Regions from separate parts of the Erwinia sp. E602 genome, predicted to be linked through region 4. Evidence: predicted binding sites of a transcription regulator. Region 4 holds the regulator's gene; each other region holds the start of a gene.
What was found. Region 4 encodes CRP, which controls carbon source genes, mostly activating them, when cyclic AMP is high. Its sites were predicted from a motif close to ATGTGANNNNNNTCACAT; they were not measured.

Region 1 (4,793 bases), 1.3 Mb from region 4:
CGCGCCGTGCGCGAGATTATGGCGCTGGCCGACGTGGCTAACCGCTACGTTGACGAGCAGGCGCCGTGGGTGGTGGCGAAGCAGGAAGGCCGCGACGCCGATTTGCAGGCGATCTGCTCGATGGGCATTAACCTGTTCCGCGTGCTGATGACCTGGCTGAAGCCGGTGCTGCCAACGCTGAGCGAACGTACCGAAGCCTTCCTGAATCAGGAGCTGAGCTGGGACGGTATTCAGCAGCCGCTGCTGAGCCATACCATCGCCCCGTTTAAGGCGCTGTATGGCCGTATCGAGCTGGATAAGGTTAACGGCCTGATCGAAGCGTCGAAGGAAGATGCGGCGGCGGCGGCCAAGCCGGCGCTGACCGGTCCGCTGGCGGACGATCCGATTCAGGAGACCATCAGCTTTGACGATTTCGCTAAGGTGGATATGCGTATTGCGCTGATCCAGAACGCCGAGCTGGTCGAGGGTTCAGATAAGCTGCTGAAGCTGACGCTGGATCTCGGCGGTGAGACCCGTCAGGTGTTCTCCGGCATCCGCGCTGCCTATAACGATCCGGCGGTGCTGGTCGGCCGCCTGACGGTGATGGTCGCCAACCTTGCGCCGCGCAAGATGCGTTTCGGCGTGTCGGAAGGGATGGTGATGGCGGCGGGTCCTGGCGGCAAGGATATCTTCCTGCTCAGCCCGGACAGCGGCGCGCAGCCGGGGCAGCAGGTTAAGTAAGCTGGTTTGCGTTAGTTGTCTGTAAATGCGGTTACGATGGCTAGTCGTCTGTTAATGCGGGCTCCGGCTCAGGGAGCCCGTACACTCCGTAAAGACGCAAAAAACGTCATCCATGACAGCTCAGCACGGGCCTTCCCTGGCCCGTGATGCTTTACTCCGTGTACGGGCTCCCTTCGCTTTACGTTCTGTGTTGTCTTCAGATTGCTGTCAGATTCCCTTCGCTTTACGTTCTGTGTTGTCTTCAGATTCCCTTCGCTTTACCTTCTGCGTTGTCTTTAGCTTCTTGTTTGACTGCTTCGCTTTACCTGTTGCGTTGTCTTCATGTTGTTTGACTCCCTTCGCTATACATTGCATGTCGTCTGAATGCAGAACACGTGTTCGCTGCTGCTGGCAGTGGGCTGGCAATCGTCGTATGCTTAACGCTCTGAATTCCGGAGTGGTTTATGTCCCGCGTTCTTCTTATTGTGTTCCGCTATTGCCGCTCGTTTCTGGCGATTTACCTGTGCCTGATTGCCGGGCGCGGCATCTCGACCCTGCTTCCCGTTGCCATTCCCGGCAGTATTATCGGCATGCTGCTGTTGTTTACCCTGCTGGCGACGCAGCTGCTGCCGGTGGAGTGGGTGCGGCCCGGCTGCCAGCTGATTATTCGCTATATGGCGCTGCTGTTTGTGCCGATCAGCGTCGGGATTATGAACGACGTCGATATTCTCAGCGCGCAGTTTGCGCCAATCGTGGTCTCCTGCCTGGTGAGTACGCTGATCGTGCTGGTTACGGTGGGGCTGCTGTCTGAGCGTCTGCAGCGTAAGGAGGGGGATGATGTCTGATTTCGGTGATTTCTGGTGGGCGCTGCCGCTGACCGTTGGCGTGTTTCTGGCGGCGCGCTGGCTGGCGGCGAAGGCGAAGCTGTCGCTGCTGAATCCGCTGCTGGTCGCCATGGCGGTGATTATTCCGCTGCTGCTGGTGCTGCAGCTGCCCTACGCGCGCTACTTCGCCGGCAGCGCGCTGCTGAATAACCTGCTGCAGCCGGCGGTGGTGGCGCTGGCGCTGCCGCTGTATGAGCAGATCCATCAGATCCGCGCGCGCTGGAAGTCGATTATCAGCGTCTGCTTCATCGGCAGCCTGACGGCGATGGTCTCCGGCACCGCGATTGCGCTGTGGCTGGGCGCGACGCCGCAGATCGCCGCCACCCTGATGCCGAAGTCGGTGACCACGCCGATCGCCATGGCGGTTTCCGCTTCGCAGGGCGGAATTCCGGCGATCAGCGCTATCTGCGTGCTGATCGCCGGCGTCTCCGGCGCGGTGTTTGGCCATATGCTGCTGAACCTGCTGCGGGTGAAGCATAAGGCGGCGCGCGGGCTGGCGATCGGTAACGCCTCGCACGCTATCGGCACCGCGCGCGCGGTGGAGCTGGATGCGCAGGAGGGCGCGTTCAGCTCGCTGGCGCTGGTGCTGTGCGCCATTATCACCTCGCTGACCGCGCCGTTTCTGTTCCCGCTGCTGCTGCACTGGCTGGGCTGACAGCGGCACTCTCCCCTGCTCCCGTGCCCCCAGTGGCTCGGGAGCAGAATTTCTCTGTTTCCCTGTTACCTGTTACCTGTTACCTGTTACCTGTTACCCGTTACCAGGTGCCCGATATTCTATTCCCGCTGCCTGCTGCCCGCTGCACCTTGCCCGTCGCTGTTGTCCTCAACCTGCCGCCCGTGCCCCGTGCCCCCTACTCGCTAATCGTTACCCGCTGCCCGCTGCCCGCTGCCCGCTGCCCGCTGCCCGCTGGGGCAGTAAATGGTCTAAAACTTGCGATAAGTCTCGCATTTCTCACATATCTTTCATCTATTACATTGTCAGCGTGACATGAATCACATATAACAGGCTGCCGGCCCATTAGGATGGGCCAGTACTCCGTTTATGAGGTTCCGTATGCACCCACGTTTCCAGTCCGCTTTTGCCACCCTGCCCGCGGCGCTGCAGCAGGCCATTCAGCCGCTGCTTGACGCAGACGACTTTGCCGGTTCAATCAGCGCAGCCGACGCCGCCGCGCTGAAGCAGGCCAGCGGCCTGGACGACAGCCAGCTGGCGTTTGCGCTGCTGCCGCTGGCCGCCGCCTGCGCGGTTGCGCCGCTGTCGAACTTTATGGTGGGTGCCATCGCCCGCGGGGTCAGCGGCACGCTGTGGTTCGGTGCCAACCTGGAGTTCGCCGGGGCCACCATGCAGCAGACGGTGCACGCCGAGCAGAGCGCGGTGACCCACGCCTGGCTGCGCGGCGAGCGCGGGCTGGCGGCGATCACCGTTAACTACACCCCCTGCGGCCACTGTCGTCAGTTTATGAACGAGCTGAACAGCGGCAGCGATCTGATCGTTGAGCTGCCGGGGCGCGCCGCCGCCACGCTTGGCCACTATCTGCCGGATTCGTTCGGCCCGCGCGATCTGGAGATCGCCACCCTGCTGATGGATGAGGTCGATCACGGCGTGCAGCCGCGCGGCGACGCGCTGGAGCAGGCGGCGCTGGCCGCCGCGAACCGCAGCCACGCGCCGTACAGCGGAGCCTGGAGCGGCGTGGCGCTGGAAACCGACGACGGTGCGATCTTTGCCGGCCGCTACGCCGAGAACGCCGCCTTTAACCCGAGCCTGCCGCCGCTGCAGGGGGCGCTGAACCTGCTTAACCTCAGCGGCCGCAGCTTCGACCAGATCCGCCGTGGCGTGCTGGCGCAGGCCGGTGATGCGCAACTCGATCAGTCGTCTGCCACCGCCGCCACCCTGGCCGCGCTCGGCTGTCAACATTTCAGCCGCTTATCGCTGGGCGATCTGTAAGAATTTTTCTAATATTCGAGGATAATCGCAGCTTTTGTTATTGCGTGTTAACAAAAGCTGTACTTTCAGGCGATTTATTCTAGGATTGGCGCCACATCCCCAATCCCCACTGAGTAATGATTGCATGGAACTCGAGTACGAAAGTAAACGCCCCCTCTATATCCCTTACGCCGGCCCAATCCTGCTGGAATTCCCGCTGCTGAATAAGGGTAGCGCCTTCACCACCGAAGAGCGCCACGACTTTAACCTGCGCGGCCTGCTGCCGGAAACCGTTGAGAGCATCGAAGAGCAGGCGGCCCGCGCCTACCGCCAGTACCAGGATTTCAAGAACAATAACGATAAGCACGTCTACCTGCGTAACATTCAGGACACCAACGAAACCCTGTTCTACCGCCTGCTGGACAATCATCTGGAAGAGATGATGCCGATTATCTACACCCCGACCGTCGGCGCGGCCTGTGAGCACTTCTCTGAGATCTACCGCCGCGCGCGCGGCCTGTTTATCTCCTATCCGAACCGTGAAAACATCGAAGACATGCTGCAGAACGCCACCAAGCAGAATGTGAAAGTGATCGTGGTCACCGACGGCGAGCGCATCCTCGGCCTCGGCGACCAGGGCATCGGCGGTATGGGCATTCCGATCGGTAAGCTGTCGCTGTACACCGCCTGCGGCGGCATCAGCCCGGCCTACACCCTGCCGGTGGTGCTGGACGTCGGCACCAACAACCAGCAGCTGCTGAACGATCCGCTGTATATGGGCTGGCGCCACCCGCGCATCACCGGCGAAGAGTACGATAACTTCGTTAACGACTTTATCCAGGCGGTGAAGAGCCGCTGGCCGAACGTGCTGCTGCAGTTTGAAGACTTCGCGCAGAAGAACGCCATGCCGCTGCTGGAGCGCTACCGTGATGAGGTGTGCTGCTTTAACGACGATATTCAGGGCACCGCTTCCGTCACCCTCGGCACCCTGCTGGCGGCCAGCCGCGCGGCGGGCAACAAACTGAGCGAACAGAACGTGGTGTTCCTCGGGGCCGGTTCCGCCGGCTGCGGCATCGCCGAGCAGATTATCGCGCAGATGAAGTCCGAAGGGCTGAGCGATGACGAAGCGCGCGGCCGCGTATTTATGGTGGATCGTTTCGGCCTGCTGACCGACAAGCTGCCGAACCTGCTGAACTTCCAGAGCCGCCTGGTGCAGAAGAGTGACAAACTGGCCGGCTGGGACAGCCAGAGCGACTCGCTGTCGCTGCTCGACGTGGTGCGTAACG
Region 2 (4,793 bases), 370 kb from region 4:
GGCCGACGCGTAGTAGTTAAAGGCGATAAAGTCCGGTTTCGCCTGCTTCAGCAGCGCCATCTCGGCGTCGGTGATGGTCGGCAGCCAGCCTTTCTCCTGCATAAAACGCCAGGCGATGGTGTTGTAGCGGCCGTGGCAGGCGAGGTCGAGATACAGCCAGTTGCGGATCGAGGTAAAGTTGTTCGCCGCCAGCACGTCGGCCGGCTTGCAGCTGGCCGGGTAGACGCAGGAGATATTCGGCGCCGGGCCGATTTTCGCCGCGGGCAGCATCTGGTGGCAGGCGATCATCGCCCGCGCCTGCGCCAGCATCATATGGTGGTTCTGCTGATACAGGGTCTTATGCGGATCTTTGGTGCCGGCAGGCAGCGTGCCGATGACGTCACCTTTGAGGATCATGATGTTCTGTTCGTTGATGGTCAGCCAGTACCTGACCCGGTCGCCGTACAGTTCAAAGCAGGTGCGGGCAAAGTGTTCGAAGGCGTCGATGGTGGCCGGATCGGACCAGCCGCCTTTCTCCTGCAGCGCCCACGGCAGGTCAAAGTGGTAGAGCGTGACCAGCGGCTCGATGCCGCGATCGGTCAGCGCAGTCAGCAGTTTCTGATAAAACTCTACGCCTCTGGCGTTCAGCTCGCCGGTACCTTCAGGGAACAGGCGGCTCCAGGAGATCGAAAGGCGGTAGGTTTTCAGGCCCAGCTCAGCGAACAGTGCCACATCCTCAGCGAAGCGGTGGTAGTGATCGCTGGTGACGGTGAAATCGGTCAGGCGCGGGTCAAAGCTGGCCTTGTCGATGACCGAGGGGCCTTTACCGTCCAGGGTTGATGCCCCCTCAACCTGGTAGGCCGAGGTGGAGGCTCCCCATAAAAAACCGTCCGGGAAGGGCGCTAACTTGCCGTATTGCATCATTAACTCCTTGCTTGGTGGTGGCTGGTCGTTTCCTGCCAGCGCGGATTCAGTTCGGGGCGATATGCTCGCCCCGCGTGGATTACTGCGCCTGCTTCAGCGCCTGCACCTCGCGATGCAGAAGGATGATCTCTTCTGCCAGCTCGCGGCACAGCATGGCGTTCATCAGATGGTCCTGTGCATGAACCAGTATCAGGTTGACGGGGATCTTGCCGACTCCTTCATCAGCCCCGATCAGCGCGGTCTGAATCTTATGGGCCGCTTTGGCAGCGACCGAGGCGGCGGTCAGCTGCGCGTCCGCCTCCTGCCAGTCATAGCCGCGGGCGGCACGCAGCGCCTGCATCGAGCAGGAGCGCGCTTCACCGGCGTGAATAATCAGCTCCATTACGGTGGTTTCCATATCCATGCTTCAGCCCTCCACGGCTTTCAGGTCGCCATCTTCTTTCGCGGGTGCAGGCTGTTCCTGCTCCAGCAGCTGGCGTTCGTACATTTTAAAGAACGGGTAGTAAATCAGCGTTGAGACGGCGATCAGCACGCCGACCAGAATCACCGCGCGGAAGTCCCAGCCGGTTGACCAGGCGGCACCGATCGGGCCGGGGGTGGTCCACGGCGCTAACGACACCACGTGATTGACCATGTTGGTGCGGGTGGCGATCCACGCAATGGTGGCGTTAACCAGCGGCGCGGTGATAAACGGGATAAACAGCAGCGGGTTCATGACGATCGGAGAACCAAAGATAATCGGCTCGTTGATGTTGAACATGCTCGGCACCAGCCCCAGCTTGCCAATCGAACGCAGGTGCGCCGAACGGCTGCGCAGGTAGAGGAACACCAGCCCCATGGTGGCCCCCGAGCCGCCGACCACGATAAAGAACTGCCAGAACGGCTCGATAAACACCTGGGTAATCGGCGCGCCGGCGTTGAGTTCCTGCTGGTTAATGCCGAGGTTGGTCAGCCAGAACGCCTGCAGAATACCGCCGACGATCACCGCACCGTGAATACCGGCGAACCACAGCAGATGGCACAGCAGTACGGCGATCAGCACGGCGGGCAGCGAGTCAGAGGCGGAGATGATCGGCTTGAAGATCGCCATAATCGCCTGCGGCAGCAGCATGCCGAACTGATCCTGCACCCACAGGCTGAGCGGGAACAGGGTAATGAAGATCGCCATGATCGGGATCAGCAGGTCAAACGACTGGCGGATTTTCGGCGGCACCTGTTCGGGCAGCTTAAAGCCAATATTGTGCTTCTGCAGGAAGTGCATCAGCTCGGTGGCATACAGGCTGACGATAATCGCGGTAAAGATCCCTTCGCCGCCCAGCGATCCCACCGGCAGCGCGCCGTTGCTCTGCGGCGCGGCGACCAGCAGGAATGACATCAGCGACAGGCAGGCGGCCATAAAGCCGTTCATCCTGTAGCTGATGGCAAGGTTATAGGCGATGGCGGCGCAGATGTAGACCGCCATAATGCCCATGGTCATGTTGTAGGGCATCATGATCTGCGTGGAGTGGCGTTCCACCATACCCAGCCACCACCGGGCGAACGCCCACTGGCTGTCGGCGCCAAACGGCGGGTGCGCAAACAGCAGCATAAAGGATCCGACGATCAGGAACGGCATCGAGGAGATAAAGCCGTCCTTGATTGCCACCACGTGGCGCTGGCCTGATAACCGCGCCGCGATCGGACTGATGCGGTTTTCGATCACCCCAAACAGGGTCTCGCTGAAGCGGCTCATCACGCGGCCCTGCCGTTGTTGATCATCGCCAGCGCTTCGGTGAGGATCTTGTCGCCGTTCATCATGCCGTAATCCATGGTGTTGATCACCGCGATCGGCTTGTTCAGCTCATCCGCCAGCGGCTTAAAGTCCGCCAGCTTGTACTTGATCTGCGGGCCCAGCAGGCAGCAGTCGTAATGGCCGATCTGCTCGTTGAATTCGTCGAGTCCTACCGCGTTGATCTCCACGTCGATGTTCTTCTCTTTTGCGGCCTTTTCCATCCGCTGGACCACCATGCTGGTGGACATACCTGCAGCACAACAGAGTAAAATTTTATTCATGGCTGTTCTCCGGTCTGGTTTTTCTTAATTGATAGCGGAAAGAACCCTGTTTCTGCAACCGGTTTCAGATTCAGTGTAACGATTTGTGATTCGGATCGCAAACGCCGTTGATGACCACAAAAAAACAGTGTAATTGGCAGGGTTAACTTCTATATCAGAAGCAGGTTAAGCAGCGGTTAACGAGCGGTTTAAATTATTTTTTAAAATAATGGCGTAAGGTATAAGGGCGTTGCTGGCATGCCAGGCAGAGTCGAAAAAGTGTGATTTGTAGCAAGGTTTAGTTGTAACTTGTTAATGTGTATAGTTTTTTATAATCGTCTTATCAGCAATGTTCCACGATTTAAAATCGGGTTATTATAGCGGCAAGAATTTACATCGCAGGATATATTTATGGTTACCATGCTGGATGTGGCAAATAAAGCGGGCGTGTCAAAAGCGACGGTGTCCCGGGTATTAGCAGGCAATAGTTATGTCAGTAAAACCACCCAGGATAAGGTATTTAAAGCGGTAGAAGAGACCGGTTACCGGCCTAATTTACTGGCGAGGAATCTGGCAACCAATAAATCCAATAATATTGGCCTGGTGGTAACCAACACACTGTATAACGGCCCCTATTTTAGCGAGCTGTTATTCCAGGCGGCCACCGTCACCGAACAGCATGGCCGCCAGCTGCTGCTGGCCGACGGCAAGCACAACGCCCGTGAGGAGCGCCAGGCGATTGAGTTTCTGCTCGATTTGCGCTGCGATGCGGTGATTATCTACCCGCGCTTTCTCACCACGCGCGAGCTGGATGAGATTATCGAACAAACCAGCAAGCCGATTATTGTGGTTAACCGCCGGCTGGAGAAATACCCCGAACGCTGCGTGTTTGCCTGCCACGAACAGAATACCTTTGACGCCGTCAATTATCTGTTCAGCCAGGGGCACCGTGATATTGCGTTTATTGCCGGTGCGGCCGATTCCCCCACCGGTATCAGCCGCCTTGAGGGATACCGGCGGGCGCTGCGGTCGCATCATATTGCCTGGGACGAGCGTCGCATTGCCCACGGAGCCTGGACGCCGCAAACCGGCTACGAGGCCGGGCTACAGCTGCTGTCGCGGGAAGTTACCTTTACCGCCCTGGTGGCGAGTAACGATGATATGGCCATCGGCGCGGCGCGGGCGTTTTACGCCGCCGGCAAGCGCATTCCCGAGGATATCTCGTTGCTGAGCTTCGATGATATTCCCATGGCGGCCTTCTTTGTGCCGCCGCTGACCACCGTTCACGTGCCGGTAGGCGAGATGATCAGGCATACCTTTGTCAAACTGCTGGAGCTGCTTGATGACCAGCCCGCCGTGGTGGTACCGCAGTTCAGCGGTCAGCTGGTGGTGCGGGATTCGGTAGTCCCTGGGCCGTACCACGGCGGTTGATCGCAGGCGTGCGGGCCTGTCGACGGCGTTAGCTGCCGATTGAAATGATAACCATTATCAACTATCCTGCCCGGGTAAATTTTAACCCGGGTTGTGTCTCATTGTATGCCAACACCAGTAAATCCGGCCGTTGCCGACCCTTTCGCCGATCTCTATCAGTCGCATCACCGCTGGCTGCAGCGCTGGCTGGCGCAGCGGTTAGGGTCGATGGCCGATGCCGACGATCTGGCGCAGGATACCTTTCTCCGCGTGCTGAGCGGCGGCAACGCGCCGTCCGTTCGTCAGCCAAAGTCGTTCCTCGTCACTATCGCCCGCCGGGTGATGGTCGATTTTTTCCGGCGCAACGCGCTGGAGCGCGCGTGGCTGGACCTGCTGGAGCAACTGCCGGAAGCGCATATGCCCTCGCCGGAGCTGCAGCACGGCCTGCT
Region 3 (4,793 bases), 650 kb from region 4:
AATGCCGAACGACATCAGGTCGTTCATCAAATCATATTTGGCCGCAACGGAGTGGAACACATCCGCCACCATATCGGCTTTCTCGCTTTTCGCTACGGTGCGATAGCCGAAATCGGTGGTGTCCTTAGATTCATCTGCCATGGGTTTTGCCTGTTCTGCCATCAAATATCGGCCAAGTGTACCAGAGTCAGGCAGGCCAGGCACTTGCCGCACGCTTATTCATTAATGCGCTGAGGGGGCGACTGGCTTGCCGCAGCCTCATCCGGCGCATCGTCCCAGCCGTCGTCCTGCCCGGCCTCGTCGTCGTCCGGCTGCGCCTGTTCCACCAGCCTCGGGTTGATCGGCCGTTTGATCTCCACCCCCATCTGGCGAAACCCCTCGGTCTGGGCGATCAGATTACCGCGACCTTCCGCCAGCTTCTTCATTGCCTGGCGGTAGCTGTCCTGCGCCTTATCGAGGTTCTGCCCGATGCTGCTCATATCATCAACAAACAGCCGCATTTTGTCATAAAGCCGCGCGGCGCGATCGGCAATGCGCTGGGCATGACGGCTCTGGTGTTCATAACGCCACAGATTATTGATGGTGCGCAGCGCCACCAGCAGGGTGGTCGGGCTGACCAGCATAATATTCTGGTTCAGCGCTTCGTTAATCAGCTCCGGCTGGCGGTCAATCGCCAGCAGAAACGCCGGCTCGACAGGAATAAACATCAGCACGTAGTCCAGCGAACGCAGGCCCGGCAGCTGCTGATAGTCCTTGCGGCTGAGCAGACGCAGGTGGTTGCGGATCGCCGCGATATGCTCGGCGATCGCCAGCTCCCGTTCCGCCTGATCCTCACCGTTGAAATAGCGCTCGTAGGCTACCAGCGTCATCTTGGCGTCAATCACCACGTCCTTGCCCTGCGGCAGACGGACAATCACGTCCGGCTGCATGCGGCCGTTCTGCTCCAGCTGGACGGTGACCTGAGTCTCATACTCGTGACCTTCACGCAGGCCGGAGGCTTCCAGCACCCGGCTGAGCACCACCTCCCCCCAGTTACCCTGCGTTTTGTTGTCGCCTTTCAGGGCTTTGGTCAGGTTGATAGCTTCCTGCGCCATCTGCGCGTTAAGCTGCTGCAGGTTGCGGATCTCATGGGCCAGCGTATGCCGCTCCCGCGCTTCCTGGCCGAAGCCCTCCTGCACCTGGCGGCGGAACCCTTCCAGCTGCTCGCGCAGCGGCGTAATCAGGCCGTGCAGGCTCTGCCGGTTCTGTTCATCCACCCGGCGGCCGCTGTTTTCAAAAATACGGTTGGCAAGATTCTCGAACTGCGCGTTCAGCCGCGTCTCGCTGTTTACCAGCAGCCGCTGTTTCTCTTCTGTCGCCATTCGCGTCTCTTCCAGGCGGATGGTCACTTCGCGAAGCTCTGCCTCCTGGGCCGCATTGATCTCCAGCTGGTTGCGCAGCTCACGCGTCAGTTGCTCCGCTTCCGCGCGCCAGTGGTCGAGCTGCTGCAGCTTCTCACCGGCGGCGGCCATCCCGCCGTGCAGCTGGCGCAGCTCCTGCTCGCTGGCTTTCTGCTGTTGCAGTTGCCCCTCCAGCTGCTGTTGCAGTCGCAGACGTTCCGCCTGCGACTGCTCAGCGGCCTGTACCAGCAGCTGGCGTTCCGTTTCCCCTTGTGCCAGCTGCCGCTGGCCGCGCAGCTGAGCGATCAGCCAGCCGGCCAGCGCTCCGGCGAGGCCGCTACAGACGCCAATGACCATCAATTCGTCCACTCTGATTCTCCTGCTGATAACCCAACAGCTGAAAAAATAGTGATCTACTGTATGAATGTCCAGACAAAAAGCCATGCATGCCGGTGGGCATAGGAAGTAGCAAGGTAAAATGGATACCAGGCCGCAAGAAGCGTGATGACGTCAGAGGCCTTATCGGCAGCGGACACAGGACAAAGCGGAGAATGAATAACAAAAGACACAAGGGCAGCAGACAGAAGTCACATGTCACAGGGTCACAGGGTCACAGGTAGCAGGTAGCAGGTGGCAGGTGGCAGGCGGCAGGCGGCAGGCGGCAGGCGGCAGGCGGCAGGTAGATCACGTTGTTCATCGTCAGCGGGCCACCTGATTACACGTGGCCCGTTGTCAGGCGGGTCAGATCAGGCGACGCGCTGCTTCCACCACGATTTTCACCGCATCACTCTCGGTTTTCTTCATGGTTTCCGCATCCGGGATCTCCTGCTGGGTACGGTTAACGATCACTCCGGCGACCATTCCCGCACGCAGTCCCTGGCTGGCGCACATGGTCAGCAACGTCGCCGACTCCATCTCATAGTTCAGTACGCCCATCTGCTGCCACTCCTGCATTGAGCCCTGGAACCGGCTGACCACGCGTCCGGAGTAGGTGTCATAACGCTCCTGACCGGGATAGAAGGTGTCTGATGACGCGGTGATACCGATGTGGGTCGTCGCCCCTACCGCCTGCGCGGCCGCCACCAGCGCGGTGGTACAGGCGAAGTCCGCCACCGCCGGGAACTCCAGCGGGGCAAAGTGCAGGCTGGCACCGTCCAGACGTACCGATCCGGTAGTGACCAGCACGTCGCCGACGTTGATGCCCGGCTGGATGGCACCGGTGGTGCCCACGCGCAGGAAGGTACGGATGCCCAGCTGCGCCAGCTCTTCCACCGCAATCGAAGTGGACGGCCCGCCGATACCGGTGGAGCAGACGATCACCGGCGTGCCGGAGAGTTCCGCACGCCAGGTGGTGAACTCGCGGTGCGAGGCCAGATGCACCGGGTTATCCATCAGCGCGGCAATTTTCTTCACCCGCTCCGGATCGCCGGGCACAATCGCCAGCGTCGCGCCCTGCAGGTCGGCTTGCGTTAAACCAAGGTGGAATACGTCAGACTGTGCCATTTCAAACTCCTGTCGCGGAAAGCGGGATTAGTTAACTGAAGACTACTCTACGTAAAAGTCGCACACTTTTATGTGATAAACATCCACTCTTAAAATGAAAGTTACATTTCAAGAGTTATAAAAGGTGATCTGATTCACAAATAAACACTGAACCGGCTGAATATGTCACAACCCGCGCTATGGCAGAGCCGGGTCTGATGTTAAAGAGATAGGGCGCGGTGAGCGGCCCCGGCGCATTCCTGGCTATATTTAGCTGACGGCTTTAGTGCACGCACGGAGAGGACAATGAAAACCGACGATAACACGACTCAAGATCGCAGCACCACGGGCTTCGCCCCGGCGGCCGGTGCGACCGCCCCCACCACCCTGATCACCGACAGCGCGGATATCACCTGCGGCGAAACCTCGGTGCCGACCCAGGGCGATAATATGCCGGCGTTTTTTGCCCGGCCGCGCCAGGCGGAAGAGCCGTTACCGGTGATCCTGGTAGTGCAGGAGATCTTCGGCGTACATGAACATATCCGCGATATCTGTCGCCGCCTGGCACAGGCCGGCTATCTGGCCGTGGCACCCGAGCTCTATTTCCGTCAGGGCGACGCCAGCGATTACGACGACATCCCGACCCTGCTGAAAGAGCTGGTCAGCAAAGTGCCGGACAGCCAGGTGCTGGCCGACCTTGATCACGTGGCCAACTGGGCGGCGCGCCACGGCGGCGATATGCGCAATATGGCCGTGACCGGGTTCTGCTGGGGCGGGCGCATCAGCTGGCTGTATGCCGCACACAACCCGCAGCTGAAAGCCGCGGTTGCCTGGTACGGTAAACTGGTGGGGGAGAAAACCTTAAAACAGCCGAAACATCCGGTCGATATCGCCGTTAATCTGAATGCCCCGGTGCTCGGCCTCTACGGCGGCCAGGATGATGGTATTCCTCAGGAGACGGTCGATACCATGCGCCAGGCGGTGCGGGCGGCTAATGCCAAAGCAGAAATCATCGTTTATCCGGACGCGGGACACGCGTTTAACGCCGACTATCGCCCGAGCTATCACGCCGAATCCGCCCAGGATGGCTGGCAGCGCATGCTGGCCTTTTTCCGCCAGTATGGCGTGGCACCAAAAGTATAAAAAAAGGGGCACGGTAACCTGTGCCCCAGCGCGCGCAGCTTAACGTCAACCGTTCCAGCCGGCCGCCTTTGCGTTGCAGACAGGCGGCCGGTGAAGGGATCCCGGCACACCTGAATACCGCAGGGAATAAACGCGGGCAACCTCCTCTGCGGCCTGAAGCAGGATGGATTTTAATCAGGCCTTCGCATTACGCAGGTTCTGTGCCGCTTGTACCATATTGGCCAGCGCCTGGCGGGTTTCGGCCCAGCCGCGGGTTTTCAGGCCACAGTCAGGGTTCACCCACAGACGTTCCGGCGGGATGCGTTGCGCGGCCTTCAGCAGCAGCGCTTCGATCTCCCCGACGTCCGGCACGTTCGGCGAGTGAATATCGTACACCCCCGGACCGATCTCATTCGGATACGCAAACTCCTCAAACGACTCCAGCAGTTCCATATCGGAACGTGAGGTTTCAATCGTGATCACGTCTGCATCCAGCGCGGCGATCGCAGGCATAATGTCGTTGAACTCGCAGTAACACATGTGGGTGTGGATCTGCGTGTCGTCCCGCACCACCGCAGCGCTCAGCCGGAAGGCCTCCACCGCCCACGCCAGATACGCCGCCCAGTCAGACTGGTGCAGCGGCAGCCCTTCGCGCAGCGCAGGCTCGTCAATCTGGATGATGCCGATCCCGGCCTTCTCCAGATCGGCCACCTCATCACGCAGCGCCAGCGCGATCTGCCGCGCAATGGTTTCCCGGCTGACGTCTTCCCGCAGGAATGACCAGCAGAGGATCGTCACCGGACCGGTCAG
Region 4 (4,793 bases):
CGATTACCATCGCCATTCCTGAGGAGGAGAGCAGTAGCGACTGTACAAAGGTACGATGCTGCAGATCGAAGGTCATGGTCACCGTTTTCGCGCTGGCGCTGGGATAACCGGAGTGACCGATGCCGGCCAGCATGCGAAACAGGATCAGCCAGCCAAGGCCCAGCCCCCACCAGCCAAACAGCAGGGCACATACGCCCACCAGCGCCAGCGACATCACCAGCATCGCCCGGTAGCCCAGCCGGTCGTTTAACCAGCCGGCGGGGATCTGAAACAGGGTGTAGGAGAAAAAAAATAAGCCCGGGATCAGGCCGACCTGCTGCGGGGTGAAGTTAAACTCTGCGCGTATCGGCAGAAGCGCAAAGCCCATCACGGTTTTATCGATATAAATCAGGGTATAGCCGGCAAATAACATCAGGATCATTCCCAGGCGTGCGCGTCTATCCATTGCTGTTTCTCCTAATTAACTGAAAAGGAATCAATCAATTACGTCCGTCAGTCTCTGTCCCGCGCTGTGAGCAACATCACAACGAAACAAGCACAATGATTTAACATGTCCACAACACCATCAGGGATTTACATCAGTCAGGTAAGATGAAATTTTCGTTGCCCTGATACGTTTCTGGCATCAGTGAAGGAGAACGGGATGCGCTATCTACCTAAAATGCAGCAGCTGCGGGTGTTTGAAGAAGTCGTGCGTCAGGGCAGTATCCGCTCGGCGGCCCGCACGCTGGCACAGTCACAGCCGGCCATCAGCCGGGCGCTGAAGGAACTGGAAAATACGCTGCAAACGGCGCTGTTTCTGCGCGGCCCTGGCGGGATCACCCTGACGCCCAGCGGCCAGCTGTTCGCGGTACGCAACCGCTTTATCCTGCAGGAGCTGCAGCGGGCGGGGGATGAAATCTACTCCGCCCAGCATCCTCAGCAGGGGCAGGTGGCGGTGGGAGTTTGCAGCCTGGTGGGCTCAACGATGCTGGCGGAGGTGGTCGAAAAATTTCGCCTGCGCCACCCGCAGGCCCGGCTAAGCGTCAAAGAGGGCCTGATGCGCAGCCTGCTGCCGCTGCTGAACAGCGGCGAGATCGACTTTGCCGCCGGGCCGGTTCCCGCCGATCTTAAGCAGGAGCGGCTGGTGATCACCCCGCTCTTTCAGGTGCCGCTGTGCGTGGTCGCCAGCAAAAATCATCCGGCGCGGCGGGCGCGGGCGTTAACCCAGCTGAGCGAGCAAAAATGGCTGCTGGCAGAAGATGAGAGCGCCACGCTGTCATCGTTAAATGATGAGCTGAAACGCTTTTTTCAGGCGCTGCCGCAGCCGGCATTGCGCACCAGTTCGTTACTGTCCGCCATCGAACTGGTCGAGCGTGCGGGATACCTGATGCTGTTACCGGAACCGGTGGTGAGCCGCTGGTCGCACAGCCTGGTGCAGCTGCCGATCGGCACGCTGCCCGCGCTGCGGTATGGCGCGGTCTGCTCCAGCCACTCGCCGCTGACCGCCAGCGCGCAGCAGCTGTTGAAAATACTTGAGAAAGCCAGCGGGCGTGACGCGTGGCGCTGTTCTACCGGCAAAAACAGCACGCCCTCCCTTTTCCCGCTATGCTGAAGCGATACAACACAAGACAGTTATGTAAAGCTGTGCTACAAACAAAGCTGTAATATTTACTGTCACCATCATGCACGGTAAAAACGGGCCCCCTACGCGAGCCATGCTCTGAACAGAGACCCGTATCATTTTCCCTCAGGGAAACGCTTGACTATTTCAACGCCTGGCAGGGAGAGCAGCCCCTGTTTTTGGGCTCGATGACAAAACAGAGGATAACAGCGAATGGTTCTCGGCAAACCGCAAACAGACCCGACTCTCGAATGGTTCCTGTCACATTGCCATATTCACAAATATCCATCCAAAAGCACGCTGATCCATCAGGGTGAAAAGGCAGAAACCCTCTACTACATCGTCAAAGGCGCGGTAGCGGTGCTGATCAAGGATGAAGAAGGCAAAGAGATGATCCTCTCCTACCTGAACCAGGGCGACTTTATTGGCGAACTGGGCCTGTTTGAAGAGGGGCAGGAGCGCAGCGCCTGGGTGCGCGCGAAAGCGGCCTGTGAAGTGGCTGAAATTTCCTACAAAAAATTCCGTCAGCTGATTCAGGTTAACCCGGATATTCTGATGCGTCTCTCCTCGCAGATGGCGCGTCGTCTGCAGGTGACGTCTGAAAAGGTCGGCAACCTCGCCTTCCTCGACGTCACCGGCCGTATTGCCCAGACCCTGCTCAATCTGGCCAAACAGCCCGATGCCATGACCCACCCGGATGGCATGCAGATCAAAATCACCCGTCAGGAGATCGGCCAGATCGTCGGCTGTTCCCGTGAAACCGTGGGCCGTATCCTGAAAATGCTGGAAGATCAGAATCTGATCTCCGCACACGGCAAAACCATTGTCGTTTACGGCACCCGTTAACCGATCTTAATCCTGCGGCGCGACAGGCTTCTGTCGCGCCTTTTTTATGGGTACGGTGCATGTGGCGTAGACTCATCTATCACCCTGAGGTCAACTACGCCCTGCGGCAAACGCTGGTGCTCTGTTTGCCGGTGGCGACTGGCTGGCTGTTCGGAGCCCTGCAACAGGGTCTGCTGTTCTCTTTAGTCCCCGCCTGCTGCAACAACGCCGGCCTTGATACCCTGCATAAACGCTTCTTTAAACGCCTGATCGTCGGCGGCTCGCTGTTTGCCGGCTGCAGTTTTCTGATCCAGTATGCCGGGGCACAGGGCGTGCCGCTGCCGCTGATCCTGCTGCTGATGACGATGGTGCTTGGCGTGCTGGGTGAAATCAGCCCGCTGCACGGCCGCCTGCTGCCCGCGTCGCTGATCGCCGCCATCTTTACCTTAAGCCTGGCAGGCCGGGTGCCTGTCTGGCAGCCGCCGCTGCTGTTTATCTGCGGCACCCTGTGGTACGGACTGTTTAACGGCTTCTGGTTCTGGCTGTGGAAAGAGCAGCCGCTGCGGGAAACCCTGAGCCTGCTTTACCGTGAACTGGCGGGTTACTGCGAAGCCAAATATACCCTGCTGACCCGCCTGACCGACCCCGATACCGCGCTGCCGCCGCTGCTGATTCGTCAGCAGAAGGCGGTCGACCTGATTAATACCTGCTATCAGCAGATGCATATGCTCTCCGCCGGCCGCGATCAGCACTACCGGCGGCTGACGCGCGCCTTTCAGGTGGCGCTGGATCTGCAGGAGCATATCGCCGTCAGCCTGCATCAGCCGCAGGAGGTGCAAAAGCTGGTCGAACAGAGCCATGCAGAGGCGGTGATCCGCTGGAACGCCCGGATTATTGCCGCGCGGCTGCGCACGCTGGCGGATGATATCCTCTACCATCGTTTGTCGGCGCGCTTTGGCATGGAAAAACAGCTACAGGCGCTGGAGAAGATCGCCCGCCAGCATCCTGACAATCCGGTCGGCAACTTCTGTTATTACCACTTCAGCCGTATCGCCCGCCTGCTGCGCACCCAGCAGCCGCTCTACCGCCGCGACCTGATGGCCGACCGCCAGCGCCGCCTGCCGCTGATCCCGGCGCTGAAAAGCTACCTGTCGCTGAAGTCCACCGCGCTGCGCACCGCCGCCCGTTATGCGGTGATGCTGACCTTTGCCAGTACGCTGGCGCTGTTCTTTAACCTGCCCAAACCTTACTGGGTGCTGATGACGGTGATGTTCGTTAGCCTCAACGGTTACAGCGCTACCCGGGTACGCATTCAACACCGTGCGCTGGGCACGCTGGCCGGGCTGGCGGTGGCGGCACTCACCCTGCGCCTGCACGCGCCGGAGTCGGTGGTGCTGCTGCTGATGCTGGCGATTACGCTGGTGAGCTACCTGATTATCCGCCCGTTCTACGGCTGGGCCACGGTCGGCTTTACGGTGACCACGGTATGGACGCTGCAACTGCTGTCGCTGAACGGTGCCGATTTTCTGCTGCCGCGGCTGATGGATACGCTGATGGGCTGCCTGATCGCCTTTGGCGGCATGATCTGGCTGTGGCCACAGTGGCAGAACGGCCTGCTGCGGCAGAACGCGCACGACGCGCTGGAGGCGGACCAGGAGGCTTTGCGGCTGTTACTGGGCGACGAGCAGGATGCCGGCAAGCTGGCGTATCAGCGCATGCGCGTCAACCAGGCGCACAACGCGCTGTTTAACTCGCTGAACCAGGCGATGCAGGAGCCGGGCTTTAACTCACGCTATCTCTCCGACATGAAGCTGTGGGTGACCCACAGCCAGTTTATCGTCGAACATATCAACGCCATTACCATCCTGGCGCGCGAACATACCATGCTGACCCGATCGCTTGCGGAGCGCTATCTGCAGTCCTGTGAGATTGCCCTGCAGCGCTGTCAGCAGCGGCTGGAGTATGACGGACCGGGATCGGAGAGCAACGTGCTGGAAGCGCCTGAGGCGCTCCACGGCGGGCCAACCACCGTGGTCGAACGCCACGTTAAGCGCATCCTCAGCCACCTCAGCATAATGCACACTATCTCGTCGCTGACATGGAGCCAGCGCCCGCACCACGGCGGCTGGCTGCGCCGCCGTCTGGGCAAAAAAAACTGAGGGCGGGATCGCTCCCGCCCTCAGCATCACCGTTACCCACCGGCATCCGTCGCTGTCGCCGCTGCCGTTGGCGCCATGCTAAGTGCCCGCCCGCCAGCACGCCACACGATCGTTCAGCCAGTCAGCCAGTCAGCCAGTCAGCCAGTCAGCCAGTCAGCCAGTCAGCCAGTCAGCCAGTCAGCGTGTAAAGTCGGTGAGGCTTACGC

Region 1: a site for CRP is predicted at 2,565-2,582, ahead of cdd (cytidine deaminase). Genes of this name have one in related genera too.
Region 2: a site for CRP is predicted at 3,039-3,056, ahead of GKQ23_RS04710 (PTS sugar transporter subunit IIB). Genes of this name have one in related genera too.
Region 3: a site for CRP is predicted at 2,953-2,970, ahead of udp (uridine phosphorylase). Genes of this name have one in related genera too.

What each region holds. Positions count from the first base shown of each region.
Region 1 covers NZ_CP046582.1:1,633,861-1,638,653, reverse strand. Annotated here, with positions in the region: gene metG (methionine--tRNA ligase) at 1-720, shown strand, start outside; gene GKQ23_RS08910 (CidA/LrgA family protein) at 1,164-1,544, shown strand; gene GKQ23_RS08905 (CidB/LrgB family autolysis modulator) at 1,537-2,238, shown strand; gene cdd (cytidine deaminase) at 2,638-3,528, shown strand; gene GKQ23_RS08895 (NAD-dependent malic enzyme) at 3,653-4,793, shown strand, end outside.
Region 2 covers NZ_CP046582.1:722,378-727,170, forward strand. Annotated here, with positions in the region: gene GKQ23_RS04695 (glycoside hydrolase family 1 protein) at 1-900, opposite strand, end outside; gene GKQ23_RS04700 (PTS lactose/cellobiose transporter subunit IIA) at 983-1,306, opposite strand; gene GKQ23_RS04705 (PTS sugar transporter subunit IIC) at 1,310-2,635, opposite strand; gene GKQ23_RS04710 (PTS sugar transporter subunit IIB) at 2,635-2,955, opposite strand; gene GKQ23_RS04715 (LacI family DNA-binding transcriptional regulator) at 3,346-4,365, shown strand; gene fecI (ferric citrate uptake sigma factor FecI) at 4,471-4,793, shown strand, end outside.
Region 3 covers NZ_CP046582.1:4,545,664-4,550,456, forward strand. Annotated here, with positions in the region: gene ubiE (bifunctional demethylmenaquinone methyltransferase/2-methoxy-6-polyprenyl-1,4-benzoquinol methylase UbiE) at 1-141, opposite strand, end outside; gene rmuC (DNA recombination protein RmuC) at 216-1,736, opposite strand; gene udp (uridine phosphorylase) at 2,121-2,882, opposite strand; gene GKQ23_RS22445 (dienelactone hydrolase family protein) at 3,168-4,004, shown strand; gene metE (5-methyltetrahydropteroyltriglutamate--homocysteine S-methyltransferase) at 4,179-4,793, opposite strand, start outside.
Region 4 covers NZ_CP046582.1:351,436-356,228, reverse strand. Annotated here, with positions in the region: gene GKQ23_RS02950 (MFS transporter) at 1-445, opposite strand, end outside; gene GKQ23_RS02945 (LysR substrate-binding domain-containing protein) at 644-1,594, shown strand; gene crp (cAMP-activated global transcriptional regulator CRP) at 1,817-2,449, shown strand; gene GKQ23_RS02935 (YccS/YhfK family putative transporter) at 2,509-4,587, shown strand; gene GKQ23_RS02930 (aspartate aminotransferase family protein) at 4,788-4,793, opposite strand, start outside.